4 regions of the Streptomyces sp. NPDC107575 genome follow, and region 3 is predicted to be linked to each of the others. Evidence: riboswitches for the same ligand, from Rfam matches in the RefSeq annotation. Region 3 holds a riboswitch; each other region holds the start of a gene.
What was found. A riboswitch is a leader RNA that binds a small molecule or an ion and turns the genes downstream of it on or off. The one in region 3 is predicted to bind cyclic di-AMP.
Positions count from the first base shown of each region.

Region 1: it holds a riboswitch for cyclic di-AMP, as region 3 does, so the genes downstream of both, ACZ7L4_RS07325 (M23 family metallopeptidase) here and ACZ7L4_RS11220 (M23 family metallopeptidase) in region 3, are expected to answer to the same signal.
Region 2: it holds a riboswitch for cyclic di-AMP, as region 3 does, so the genes downstream of both, ACZ7L4_RS32330 (M23 family metallopeptidase) here and ACZ7L4_RS11220 (M23 family metallopeptidase) in region 3, are expected to answer to the same signal.
Region 4: it holds a riboswitch for cyclic di-AMP, as region 3 does, so the genes downstream of both, ACZ7L4_RS36645 (transglycosylase family protein) here and ACZ7L4_RS11220 (M23 family metallopeptidase) in region 3, are expected to answer to the same signal.

Region 1 covers NZ_JBVKBG010000002.1:116,857-120,014, forward strand. Annotated here, with positions in the region: gene ACZ7L4_RS07315 (M16 family metallopeptidase) at 1-49, shown strand, start outside; gene ACZ7L4_RS07320 (M16 family metallopeptidase) at 67-1,434, shown strand; cyclic di-AMP (ydaO/yuaA leader) riboswitch at 1,684-1,846, shown strand; gene ACZ7L4_RS07325 (M23 family metallopeptidase) at 1,860-2,660, shown strand; gene ACZ7L4_RS07330 (GntR family transcriptional regulator) at 2,881-3,158, shown strand, end outside.
Region 2 covers NZ_JBVKBG010000006.1:620,623-623,780, reverse strand. Annotated here, with positions in the region: gene ACZ7L4_RS32335 (aldo/keto reductase) at 1-102, opposite strand, end outside; gene ACZ7L4_RS32330 (M23 family metallopeptidase) at 228-1,280, opposite strand; cyclic di-AMP (ydaO/yuaA leader) riboswitch at 1,292-1,427, opposite strand; gene ACZ7L4_RS32325 (PP2C family protein-serine/threonine phosphatase) at 1,693-2,811, opposite strand; tRNA gene ACZ7L4_RS32320 (tRNA-Met) at 2,999-3,072, opposite strand; gene ACZ7L4_RS32315 (alginate lyase family protein) at 3,135-3,158, opposite strand, start outside.
Region 3 covers NZ_JBVKBG010000002.1:1,033,070-1,036,227, forward strand. Annotated here, with positions in the region: gene ACZ7L4_RS11215 (tyrosine-protein phosphatase) at 1-711, opposite strand, end outside; cyclic di-AMP (ydaO/yuaA leader) riboswitch at 1,095-1,267, shown strand; gene ACZ7L4_RS11220 (M23 family metallopeptidase) at 1,271-2,047, shown strand; gene ACZ7L4_RS11225 (SGNH/GDSL hydrolase family protein) at 2,266-3,048, shown strand; gene ACZ7L4_RS11230 (TetR/AcrR family transcriptional regulator) at 3,091-3,158, opposite strand, start outside.
Region 4 covers NZ_JBVKBG010000009.1:102,587-105,744, forward strand. Annotated here, with positions in the region: gene eno (phosphopyruvate hydratase) at 1-497, opposite strand, end outside; gene ACZ7L4_RS36645 (transglycosylase family protein) at 823-1,539, opposite strand; cyclic di-AMP (ydaO/yuaA leader) riboswitch at 1,544-1,702, opposite strand; gene ACZ7L4_RS36650 (transglycosylase family protein) at 1,883-2,893, opposite strand; gene ACZ7L4_RS36655 (cytochrome P450 family protein) at 3,037-3,158, opposite strand, start outside.

The sequences.
Region 1 (3,158 bases), 920 kb from region 3:
GCCCGCCGACACCGAGACCGCCGAGATCACCGAGGAGGCGGGCCAGTGACGGATCAGCTCGCGAACATGGACTTCCACCCCCGGCCGCAGGCGGGCGAGCCCAAGCCGTGGGCGTTCCCGGCCCCTGAGCGCGGCGCGCTGCCCAACGGTCTGACGGTGCTGCGCTGCCACCGGCCCGGTCAGCAGGTCGTCGCCGTGGAGGTGCAGCTGGACGCACCGCTGGACGCCGAGCCGAAGGGGCTCGACGGCGTCTCGACCATCATGGCGCGGGCCTTCAACGAGGGCACCGACAAGCACTCCGCCGAGGAGTTCGCCGCCGAGCTGGAGCGCTGCGGCGCCACGATGGACGCGCACGCCGACCACCCCGGCGTCCGCGCCTCCCTCGAAGTGCCGGCCTCGCGTCTGTCCAAGGGCCTCGCCCTCCTGGCCGACGCGCTGCGCGCCCCCGCCTTCGACGACAGCGAGATCGAGCGCCTCGTCCGCAACCGCCTGGACGAGATCCCGCACGAGAGCGCCAACCCGGCCCGGCGCGCCGCCAAGGAGCTCTCCAAGCAGCTCTTCCCGGCCGACGCGCGCGTGTCGCGCCCGCGCCAGGGCACCGAGGAGACCGTCTCGGCCATCGACGCGGCGGCGGTGCGCGCCTTCTACGACCGGCACGTACGCCCCGCCACCGCCACGGCCGTCGTCGTGGGCGACCTGACGGGCATCGACCTGGACGCCCTCCTCGCCGACACGCTCGGCGCCTGGACGGGCGACACCGCCGAGCCGCGCCCCGTGCCGCCGGTCGTGGCCGACGACACCGGCCGCGTGATCATCGTGGACCGCCCGGGCGCCGTGCAGACGCAGTTGCTGATCGGCCGGGTCGGACCGGACAAGCACGACCGTGTGTGGCCCGCTCAGGTCCTCGGCACGTACTGCCTGGGCGGCACCCTGACGTCGCGTCTGGACCGCGTCCTGCGCGAGGAGAAGGGCTACACCTACGGTGTGCGCTCCTTCGCCCAGGTGCTGCGCTCCGCGCCCGACGGCAGTGGTGCGGCGATGCTCGCCATCAGCGGCTCGGTGGACACGCCGAACACCGGGCCCGCGCTCGACGACCTGTGGAAGGTGCTGCGCACGCTGGCGGCCGAGGGGCTGACGGATGCCGAACGGGACACCGCCGTACAGAACTTGGTGGGTGTGGCCCCGCTGAAGTTCGAGACCGCCGCGGCCGTCGCGAGCACCCTCGCCGACCAGGTCGAGCAGCACCTGCCGGACGACTTCCAGGCACAGGTGTACCGGCAGCTGGCCGCCACTGGCACCGTGGAGGCCACGGCGGCCGTCGTGAGCGCGTTCCCGGCGGACCGCCTGGTGACGATCCTGGTGGGCGACGCCGCGCAGATCGAGGAGCCGGTCAAGGCGCTCGGTATCGGCGAGGTGACGGTGGTCGCGGGCTGAGCGGACCGAGTCCGCCTCTCCAGGCACACCACGAAGCCCCGGCGCCGGTATCGGCGGCCGGGGCTTCGTGGCGTCCGTCACGATCGCCTTCAATCACCACACGATCACAAATGTCCGAATTGATGTAGAGGTTGCCTCTCTGCCCTGTGGCGTGCACTACAAAAGCCGGGTTCTGTTTGTCGATCCAAAGATGCCCCGCTTAGCGTTCCCTCCGGCTGTCCGCCAGACGTACGTCGCGCCCGCGACACCGGACAGTCATCGCCGAGTCCCCGTGGTGCGAGCCAGGGGAGCCGGGGACCCACCGAAGTCCCTGGGGTGAATCGGGCGCTCTTCCCGTGAGGGGAGGGGGCCCGTAGGAGACCTTCCTGCTCCGAACCCGTCAGCTAACCCGGTAGGCGAGAAGGAAGGAAAGGACCAGCCACTTCATGGGGTTCACCCGTGCCACCGGGAAGCACCGCCGTCCCAGCCGCCTGACGCGTACCACCGCTCAGGTCGCAGGCGTCGCCGCCATCACCACGACGGGCGTGGTGGGCGGTCTCGCCGCCCCCGCTCTCGCCGCCGACACCGCGGTCGCCCCGCACGACGGCCTCACGCAGGCCGTCGCCATCGGCGACTCCCTGGCCGAGCAGATCGACGCGCAGGCCACCGCGCAGCAGAAGGCCGCCGCCAAGGCGAAGGCCGAGGCCGAGGCCAAGAAGAAGGCCGAGGAGGCCAAGCGCAAGGCCGAGGCGGAGGCCAAGAAGCGGGCCGCGGAGAAGGCCGAGAAGGAGCGCGAGGCCAAGGAGCGCGCCGCCCGTGAGGCCGAGCGCAAGCGCCTGAACAGCTTCGTGTCGCCGATCGCCGGCTCGTACGTCTCCACCGCCTACCAGGCCGGCAGTGGCCTGTGGTCCTCCGGCAGCCACACCGGCATCGACTTCCACGCCTCCAGCGGCACTTCGGTGCACGCGGTGGGCATGGGCACCGTCGTCGAGGCCGGCTGGGGCGGCGCGTACGGCAACAACGTCGTGATCAAGATGAAGGACGGCACGTACACCCAGTACGGTCACATGTCCTCGATCGGCGTCTCCGTCGGCCAGGACGTCACCCCCGGCCAGCAGATAGGCCTCTCCGGTGCCACCGGCAACGTCACGGGCCCGCACCTCCACTTCGAGGCCCGCACCGGCCCCGACTACGGCTCGGACATCGACCCCGTCGCGTACCTGCGCCAGCACGGTGTGAACGTCTGACCCGACAGCACACTCCACGAAAGCCCCGGCTCCCCGAGCCGGGGCTTTCGCGTTCCCGGCTCCGCACTGTCCAAAAAATATCCCCGGATTCAGTTCCCTCGTCGGAAATTCAACTCCGGTGGAATAGAGTCTTCGGGTAAACGTTCCGGCCGCGCGTCATTCGTGCTTGACCGGGCGTCAATCGACCGCGTATCGCGGGCGTTGAGGCGGAGGTCGAGTCATGCGCATTCCCGCGCAGTCGGTATGCACAGCGATCCGCGACGACATCGTCGCCGGCGTCTACGAGCGCGGCGGCAGGCTCACCGAGGAACTGCTCGCGCGTCGCTACGGGGTCTCGCGCGTGCCCGTCAGGGAGGCGCTGCGCACCCTGGAGGCGGAGGGGTTCGTCGTCACGCGCAGGCACGCGGGCGCGTGCGTGGCCGAACCCACGGAGCGGGAGGCGGCCGACCTCCTGGAGATCCGCATGCTGCTCGAACCCATGGGCGCCGCCCGCGCCGC
Region 2 (3,158 bases), on a different contig from region 3:
CTCGTCGGCGGTCCAGCCGAAGACGTTGCCGCCCAGGGAGAGCGGGAAGACCTCGAGGTCGGAGGTGCCGAGCTTGCGCAGCGAGGGAGAGGAGGAAGTCATGCTCCGCCTCAACACCCGTACGGAATACGGTATTCCGTGCTCCCGCCGGAAAGTGCCCCAAGAATGGGCAAACCGGCAGCCCTGACGTCGGGGGGTCAGCGCCAGGACCGCCGGGGTTCACGGGTTCAGGGGGTGAGGCCCTTGTCGCGCAGCCACGACGCGGGGTCGACGCCGGTGGACTGGCCGTCGGGGTGGACCTCCAGGTGGAGGTGCGGCCCGGTGACATTGCCCGTGGCGCCCACGCGGCCTATGACGTCGCCGGTGGAGACCTTCTGGCCCGCGCTGACGTTGAGCGAGGACTGGTGGCAGAACCACAGCTCGGTGCCGTCGTCGAGGGTGAGCACCGTGCGGTAGCCGTACGCGCCCGCCCAGCCGGCCTCCGTGACCGTGCCGGAGTGGATGGCGCGGATCGGGGTACCGGTGGAGGCGGCGAAGTCGAGGCCCGTGTGGTAGCCGGAGGACCACATGGAGCCGGGCTGGCCGAAGGTGCCGGAGAGCGTGTACGAGGCGACCGGGAGCTTGAAGCTGGCGGCCAGCTTGCGCAGCCGCTCCTCCTCCGCCTTGCGGCGGGCCTCCGCCTCGGCCTTCTTCTTCGCGGCGAGCTCCTTGGCCTTGGCCGCGTCCTGCTTGGCAGCGGCCTCCTCGGCCGCCTTCTTGGCGGCGGCCTCCTCGGCGGCCTGCTTCGCGGTGGCGTCGGCCGCGTCCTGCTGCGTCTCGGCCTGCTGCATGATGCGGGCCCGCAGCGCCTCGCCGGCGCCGGTCTGTCCGTCGGCGGCCTCGGCCTGGGTGATTCCGGCGCCGCTCAGCGGGGAGGCGGTGGCGTCGGAGTCGGAACCGGAGTCCGAACCGTCGGACATCAGCGAGCCCACGCCCGGCAGCGACTTGGCCTCGGGCAGCGAGTCCTTGACCGCGGAGAGGTCGGGCATGGAGATGTGGACCGGCGGCTTGCCGCCCTGTGCGGTGGCGATGCCGCCCGCGCCGACGGCGGCGACCACGCCGACGCCGAGAACGGTGGAGCTGCGGGCGAATCCACCGCGGCGGCGGGCCACGCGATGCCTGCCGCGGACGGGCGCGATGGAATCCTCGGTGGGATTCCACTCCTCCCAGGTCTCCTGCTCGACGCCGGAGTCGTCTTCGGGGCCGTAGAAGAAGTCGGGGGCAGGCCGGTTGGACGCCACGGGGGCGCTCTCCTTTCCTTCCTTCTCGCCTACCGGGTTAGCTGACGGGTTCGGAGCAGGAAGGTCTCCTACGGACACCAAAGGTGTCCGATTCACCCCAAGTTGGTGGTTCCCCGGCTCCCTTGCGGGATTAGGCGCGTGCGCACGGAGCCGTCTCTTGTGACGGCTGGGACGACCGCGCTGCGTTATCGAACGTTAATAGACAGCAGACAGTAATTCCAAGCGCTTCCCACTGATCGTTCACGACTCTGGCCAGGACTTTTCGGGACACCAGTGGGCGGAATGGGGCGAGTTGACGTCACACCGTCCCCACATTCAACGAACTCAACCTTCTGACGGTACGTCAATTGTTATGCGGAGCGACGCCGTTCGACTACGGTCGGCTACCTCGGGTAACAAACGATCAAGGAACTCAGGTGCGCCGCACGGCGAGCAGCGCCATGTCGTCCGTCGTCCCGTTGCCGGTGTGCGCGCGCACCTCCGCGGCGAGGGCCGCGAGGAGTTCCTCGGGCCCGGGGAAGACGCGGCCCGACAGCCGGGCCGCCGGATCGTAGAAGCGGCCGCTCGCGTCGCGCGCCTCGGAGAGCCCGTCGGTGTAGAGCAGCAGCGTGGCCGCGGACGGGAACGCCGCCTCGACGGCCCGGTCGGGCCAGCTGCCGAGTTCGCTCATGCCGAGCGGCAGCGCCGCCTGGGACGGGTCGAGTGCGCGTACGGTGCCGTCGCCGAGCAACAGCAGCGGGGCGGGGTGGCCGCGGTTGAGGACCCGGACGAGGTCGACGCCGTGCGGGATCTCGGCGAGCACCGCGGTGGTGAAGCCCTCGAAGTCGTCGATGCCGCTGCGCCGGGTGCCCTCGCGGGCCAGGGCCCGCTCCAGGCGCTGGGCGACCGCCTCCAGGGAGCCCTCCTGCTCCGCGGCCTCCCGGAACGCCCCGATGACGACGGCGACCGCGGCGACCGCGCCGAGCCCCTTGCCGCGCACGTCACCGACGATGATCCGGATGCCGTGCGGGGTGTCCTGGACCGCGTACAGGTCGCCGCCGATGAACGCGTCGGCCTGCGCCGCCTCGTAGCGCGCCGCGATGGCGAGGCCGCCGAGCCGCCGGGCCGGTTCGGGCAGCACCGCCAGCTGCGCGGCCTGGGCGATCTCGCGGGCGGAGGCCAGCTGCTCGTAGCTGCGGTAGACGATCCTGTTGAGCACACAGGCCAGCAGGCAGACGGTGGCCACGGTGACGATCTCCGTGACGAACACGGAGTCGAGGTGCTCCGTGAAGCGCAGGTGCACCGCGACGATCGCGCCGATCGACACCACGCCCACCAGGACCGTCGCGCCGAGCGAGAAGAACGGGGCGGCCACCAGGGGCGCCGCGCTGAACAGGGGGGCGCCGGGGAAGCCGCTGGGGGTGACGTACTCGTAGACCGCGCCGCCGATGACGAGCAGCAGGGGCAGCAGCCGCAGGAAGACCCGGGTGGTCGCGGCATCGGAGCCGTGCCTCCTCCGTCTCCCGCCGGTGCCTCCTGTTCGCTGCCCCACCACTCGTCTCCTGCCGCTCCCTGCCAGCTTCCGGCGTCTCACCAAGAGTTCCTGCACGGGGACGCGGAGGCGAGCAGGGGTGGGCCGTACGGGTGGGGAACGTGACGGGCGCAACACGGGCGAGCGTGCGCAAACACAAATGAACAGAGGCCGGAATCTCGATGAGATTCCGGCCTCTGTTCTTCAGTAGCGGGGACAGGATTTGAACCTGCGACCTCTGGGTTATGAGCCCAGCGAGCTACCGAGCTGCTCCACCCCGCGCCGTTGTGTTCACAACTCTACGCCATCAGGGGGAGTGAACGCGAATCGCTTCGCGTGACCGCTCACGCGGCGGCGTGCGTGAGCGT
Region 3 (3,158 bases):
CTGCTCGTCGATGGTCTCGAGGCCGGCGTTGAGGTACTCGATGCGGGCGTCGAAGAGCGGGCTGAGCAGCTCCATGACCTCGGGGGAGTAGGCGTCCTTCGCGGTGGCGGTGCGGCGCACGTTGTAGCGGCGGTGCTTCTCGTTCGACTTGAGGTAGTCCGCTTCGATGGCGTCGCGCTCCACGCCCACCGCGAGCAGCGTCACCGCGATCGACAGGCCGGCGCGGTCCTTGCCGGCCGCGCAGTGCATCAGCGCGGGGAGGCTGTCCTCGGCGAGGGAGTGCAGCACGCGGCTGTGCTCGGCGGTGCGCTCCTTGATCATGGTGCGGTAGGACTCGACGAGGCGGTTGGCCGCCCGGCCCTCGGAGAGGATCTGGCGCAGCTGCTCGATGTCGCCGTCGCGGACCATGGCCCAGAATTCGGCGCCGTCGGCCGGGTCGTTGAGCGGCAGGTTGAGATTGCGCACACCGGGCAGCTCGACGTCGGCGCCCTCCAGCTTCTGGTCCGCGGCGTTGCGGAAGTCGAAGACGGTGTGCAGGCCGAGCGAGGAGAGGAAGGTCGAGTCCTCGGCCGTGGCGTGGGCGAGGTGACCGCTGCGGAACAGTACGCCCTGGCGCACGCGCCGGCCGTCCACGGTGGGCAGGCCGCCCACGTCTCGGAAGTTGCGCACTCCGGTCAGCTCGGGCTCGGTGGACGGTGCGTGCTGCGTCACAGGGGCTCCTCCCAATCGGTGCACCGGCGTTGGGTCGCCGGCGGGCGCGCTCCTGACGATACGACATCGGTTCCACAGGCAACCATCTGTCCGATTCGTTCCGATCTGTGCCAACTGTGCGTGAATCGAAGGGGCTTGTGGGCGTGTGCGTGACCGGCCTCATGTTCGTGACGCTGTGTGGCGGGCGGCCCGGATTGCCTCCCCAGTAATCCCCGAAGGTATGGCGTTGGTAAAGCGGGGAATGTCGACGCAGGGTTACACAGGGAGGCCTCAGAAACCCAAGGAATTGCCGCCGCAGGTGAATTCGGCAGTTGTCGCCGCCATTGCGGTTCGCCTACGGTCACCAATCAATCCGGTCGGAACGCCTAGTCCTGCCGCCGCCCGGATTCCTTTCGACTACCCGTCACGGCAGGAGCGGGGGACCCACACGCACGACGCCGCGTAGGGGGATTTCCCGAAGCGGCTAGGGGTGAAGCCGTGCCCGTACTCCGGGTGCGGCCGGGCATCTCCAGCCCGAACCCGACAGCTCACCTCGTAGGCGACGGAGAGGAAATTCAGCATGCCCGCAAAGGGAAAGCACCGCCTTTCGACCTCCCGCCGCATCGCCCGTGTCGCCGCCGTCGCCTCCGCCGGTGGAGTCGCCGTGGCGCTGCCGCTGATGGGCGCCACCGGCGCGCAGGCCGCGACGTCCGGCGGCACCGCCGACGCCACGACGTACACCGTCAAGGCCGGTGACACGCTCTCGAAGATCGCCAAGGCGCAGGACGTCGACGGCGGCTGGAAGAAGCTGTACGAGGACAACAAGGACGCCGTCGGCTCCAACGCCGACCACCTCAAGATCGGCGTCAAGCTCGACCTCGGCGGCGCGGCCGAGGGCGGCTCCGCCGACGAGGCCACCGCCACGCAGGCGAGCGCCAAGACCACCGCCTCCGGCGACTACGTGGCGCCGGTCGACGGCGCCCAGGGCCACGGCTACGGCAACTCCGGATCCATGTGGTCCAGCGGCAGCCACACCGGCGCCGACTACTCGATCCCGACCGGCACCTCCGTGAAGTCGATCGCCGACGGCACCGTCGTGTCGACCGGCTCGGGCGGCGCGTACGGCAACGAGGTCGTCATCGAGCACGCCGACGGCCACTTCTCCCAGTACGGCCACCTGTCCTCGATCGGTGTCGCCCAGGGTGACACCGTGACGGCCGGCCAGGAGATCGCCAAGTCCGGCGCGACGGGCAACGTCACCGGACCGCACCTGCACTTCGAGGTCCGCACCACCGCGGACTACGGCTCGGACATCGACCCGATCGCCTACCTGAGCGAGCACGGCGTGAACGCCTGAGACGTTTCGTAGCGGACGCGACGGCCCGCTCTCTTCGGCGCCCGGGGTTGTTCCCCGGGCGCCGAAGTGCGTTCGCGCACTTATTCCCCAGGCGGCGAGTGGGCTATCTCACCACGCGTCAACCCCTGGCTACGGTCGCGTAGGTCACATCCGAGGGTGAAAGATGTGTGGTCGTGGCAAACGAATCGAGAGCACTCAGGGACTCACTCAACGGCACGATCCGGTCCTACGCGGCCGTGGGAGACAGCTTCACCGAAGGCGTCGGCGACCCCGGCCCCGACGGAAAGTTCGCGGGCTGGGCCGACCGGCTCGCCGTCCTCCTGGACGACCGCGTCCCCGAGGACACCTTCAAGTACGCGAACCTGGCGGTGCGCGGCAAGCTTCTCGACCAGATCGTCGCGGACCAGGTCCCCAAGGCGGTCGAGCTCGCCCCCGACCTGGTGAGCCTGGTCGCCGGCGGCAACGACATCATCCGCCCCGGCACCGACCCGGACGACGTGGCCGAGCGCTTCGAGAAGGCGGTCGTCAAGCTCGCCGACGCGGCCGGCACCGTCATGGTCGCCACGGGGTTCGACACCCGCGACGTGGCCGTGCTCAAGCACCTGCGCGGCAAGATCGCCACGTACAACATGCATGTGCGGGCCATCGCCGACCGCCACGGCTGCGTGATGCTCGACCTGTGGTCCCTGAAGTCCATCCAGGACCGCAGGGCCTGGGACGACGACCGGCTCCACCTGTCGCCCGAGGGGCACACCCGGGTGGCGCTGCGGGCCGCCCAGGCGCTCGGCGTCGAGGTGCCGGCCGACCCCGAGCAGGCGTGGCCGCTGCTCCCGCCGCGCGGCACGTTCGAGGTGCGGCGAGACGACATTCACTGGGCGCGGGAGTTCCTCGTGCCGTGGATCGGGCGCCGGCTGCGCGGCGAGTCCTCCGGCGACCGGGTGCAGGCCAAGGGCTTCATCGACCCGCACGCGGTCAAGGCCCACCTGGAGGCGGCGTCCTGACGCCTGCCTCTGTGGCGCTGCGGCGGCGCTGACGGGCTTCCGTCAGCGCCCCGCGGCCGTCAACTCCGCGCGCTCGAGCCCCAGTTCGCGGGCGAGCGCCTCGTCCACCC
Region 4 (3,158 bases), on a different contig from region 3:
ATGAACTCCTGGATGTCGACGTTGGAGTCGGCGTGCGACCCACCGTTCAGGATGTTCATCATCGGGACGGGCAGCAGGTGCGCGTTCGGACCGCCGAGGTAGCGGAAGAGCGGCAGGTCCGAGGCCTCGGAGGCGGCGTGGGCCACGGCGAGCGAGACGCCGAGGATGGCGTTGGCGCCGAGCGAGCCCTTGTTGTCGGTCGCGTCCAGGTCGAACATCGCCTGGTCGATCAGGCGCTGCTCGGTGGCGTCGTAGCCGACGAGCTCCGGGCCGATCTGCTCGATGACGGCGAGGACGGCCTTCTCGACGCCCTTGCCCTGGTAACGGTTCGGGTCACCGTCGCGGAGTTCGATGGCCTCGAAGGCACCGGTGGAGGCACCCGACGGGACGGCCGCGCGGCCGGTGCTCCCGTCGTCGAGGCCGACCTCGACCTCGACCGTGGGGTTGCCTCGGGAGTCCAGGATTTCCCGGGCTACGACGACGTCGATGGACGGCACGAGCATCTCCTTCTGGGATGTGACGAAGCTGTGCGGGCGGCCGTCGGAACAACGGGTCCCGCCCCCCTGAGCCTAACCGGCTCGCGCTCATCGGCCATCCGAACGCCCGCCTCGTGGACAACGCCGTTAGCGAAATGTTCCTTAACGGAACAAAAACAGCGACCTCCGTCCCGGCTGTGCCGGGGCGGAGGTCGCCGAAGTGAGCGGCCCGTGGGGACGGGGTGCGGCGGGGCTCGGCGTCCGCCGATGCCGAGCCCGTGCCTGATGGCCTGGGAGGGCCTTGGGTCCTGTGCGGACCGGTGGCCCCTGCGCGGGGCCGGACGTCTTAGCTGAGGTGCAGCTGCTGACCCGGGTAGATCAGGTTGGCGTCCTTGACGATGTCCTTGTTCTTCTCGAACAGCTGCTGCCAGGTCGTGTCGTGCGCCTCGGCGATCTTGCTGAGGGTGTCGCCGGACTTGACCTTGTACTCGCCGTCGCCCTTCTCGACCTTGTTGCCGGTCGGGGTGGTGACGGTGTCCTGCTTCGGGGCGGCCTGCTTCGGGGCCTCCTGCTTGGGGGCCTCCTGCTGCTGCGGCTGCTGGCGCTGCTCGGAACGGTCGGCGCGCTGCTGGGTCTCCTGCTTCGGAGCCTGCTGCTGCGCGGACGAGTCGTCGCCGCCACCCTCGTTCGGGGTGGAGGAGAGGCCCGAGCCGCAGTTCGGCCAGGCACCGCTGCCCTGGGAAGCGAGAACCTTCTCGCCGACGGCTATCTGCTGCGCCTTGGACGCCTGGTCGGCGGTGGAGGCGTACTGGTCGCCGCCGTAGGCGGACCAGGTGGAGGACGAGAACTGCAGACCGCCGTAGAAACCGTTGCCGGTGTTGGTGGACCAGTTGCCACCGGACTCGCACTGCGCGACCTGGTCCCACTCGGAGGTGGTGGCGGCGGAGGCGGAGGTCGCACCCATCAGCGGCACGGCGACGGCGGCAGCGGCGACGCCGCCGAGCGTGGCGACGCGGACGGCCTTGGACGGGCGGCGGTGCTTGTTCTTGCCGGAAAACAGCATGGAGATGTCTCCTCACCGACGCCTGCGAGGTGAGCTGTCGGGTTCGGGCCAGTGAGTGCCCGGCAGACGCATCCTTGTGCGCTGCTTAACCCCAAGCCCGTCCGGTCTCCCGGAAGGGCGGCTTACCTGGGTCCCCCGCTCCTGCCTACGGCGCTTACGCGACGACTGTTCCCGTACGGACGTTGGCAGGATTCGGCGTGACATCCGTCGGGGCCCGCTGAAGCGAGCGGTCACGAACGTAAGCGGTCGATCCGCCCGATTTCAAAGTCGATCAGGGGCTTTGAGACCCATGTCTCACTCGATCGACATCGGACAAAGCCCCCTCAACCGACCTGAACCCCCGCTACCTTTTGTCCGATCCGTCCCCAAGATCCAGGCTCTGACCAGGAAGGATGAGGTCTGGGTCGGTACCGACCGTCTCCTTGTTCCGCTCGTAGAGCGCGTCCCAGCCGCCGTGCACGTCCTGGGCCTTCGCGATGTCCCAGAGGTTGTCGCCGGCGTGCACCTCGTACGTGTCGCCGGCGCGCTTGTCGTCGCGCGAGGCGTGACGGCCCTCTCCCGTACGGGAGCCGGAACCGTCGTCGTCGGCGCGGTCGCCGCGGTGGCGGCCGGAGGAGGAGTCGTCCGAGGCCGCACCGGAGGGCGAGGCGGACGGTGCGGCCGTCTCGGCGGGGGCGTCGCCAGAAGGCGCGTGGGACTTGTCACTTGACGGGGTCGAGGAGTCCTCGGCCTTGTTACCGGAGGTATCGCCCGACTCGTCGGCCGACGGGCCGTCCGACGCCTCGGGGTCGACGGACTCCTCGTGACCCTTGTCTCCCGAATCCGCGTCTCCCGAATCCGTCGCGTCCGGGGAAGAGGAAGCGGTCTTGTCGGCGTCGGCGTCCTCGTCCGACGCGCCGTCCGCATCGGTGTCGGACGAGTCGGAGGGCTGCGCCGACGGCGACGCGGACACGCCCGGGTCGACGTCCGCCGAGCCGTCGTCCTTGGTGAGGTCCGAGGTGAGCGAGCACATCGGCCAGGCGCTCGGGCCCTTGTCGCCGAGAACCTTCTCGGCGACGGATATCTGCTGCGAGCGGCTGGCCTGATCGGCACGCGGGGCGTAGTCGAGCCCCCCGTACTCCTCCCATCTCTCCTGCGTGAACTGGAGACCGCCGTAGTAGCCGTTGCCGGCGTCCAGGCTCCACTGCCCGCCGCTCTCGCACTCGGCGAGCTTGTCCCACGCCTGCGTGGTCGCGGCGCTCGCGCCGCTCGCGGCGAACAGCGGGATCGCGATGGCGCTGCCGGTGACTCCGGCGGCGACGACGAGAGCAGGGGCCTGACGGGGGCGACGGTGACGACCGTTCCCGGAGAGCATGCGTTTGCCTTTCGCGAGACTGATGCTGCTACGCGCGACGGGTGGTGCGAGTGGTGCGGGTTGTGCATGTGTCGCGATGATCCGTGAACGTAGCTGCACTCGAACGCCTGTCACAAGTCGATGCAGCGTAGATCACGTGAAAGTCACATTGTTGACGGTCCGTCAGTTCCGGCCGGGTTCTGACGCGGGGTGAACTCCACCGGGAGCGTGCGCAGTCCGCGCATGATGAGCCCGCCGCGCCACCGCAAATCGGTCGGTTCCACCG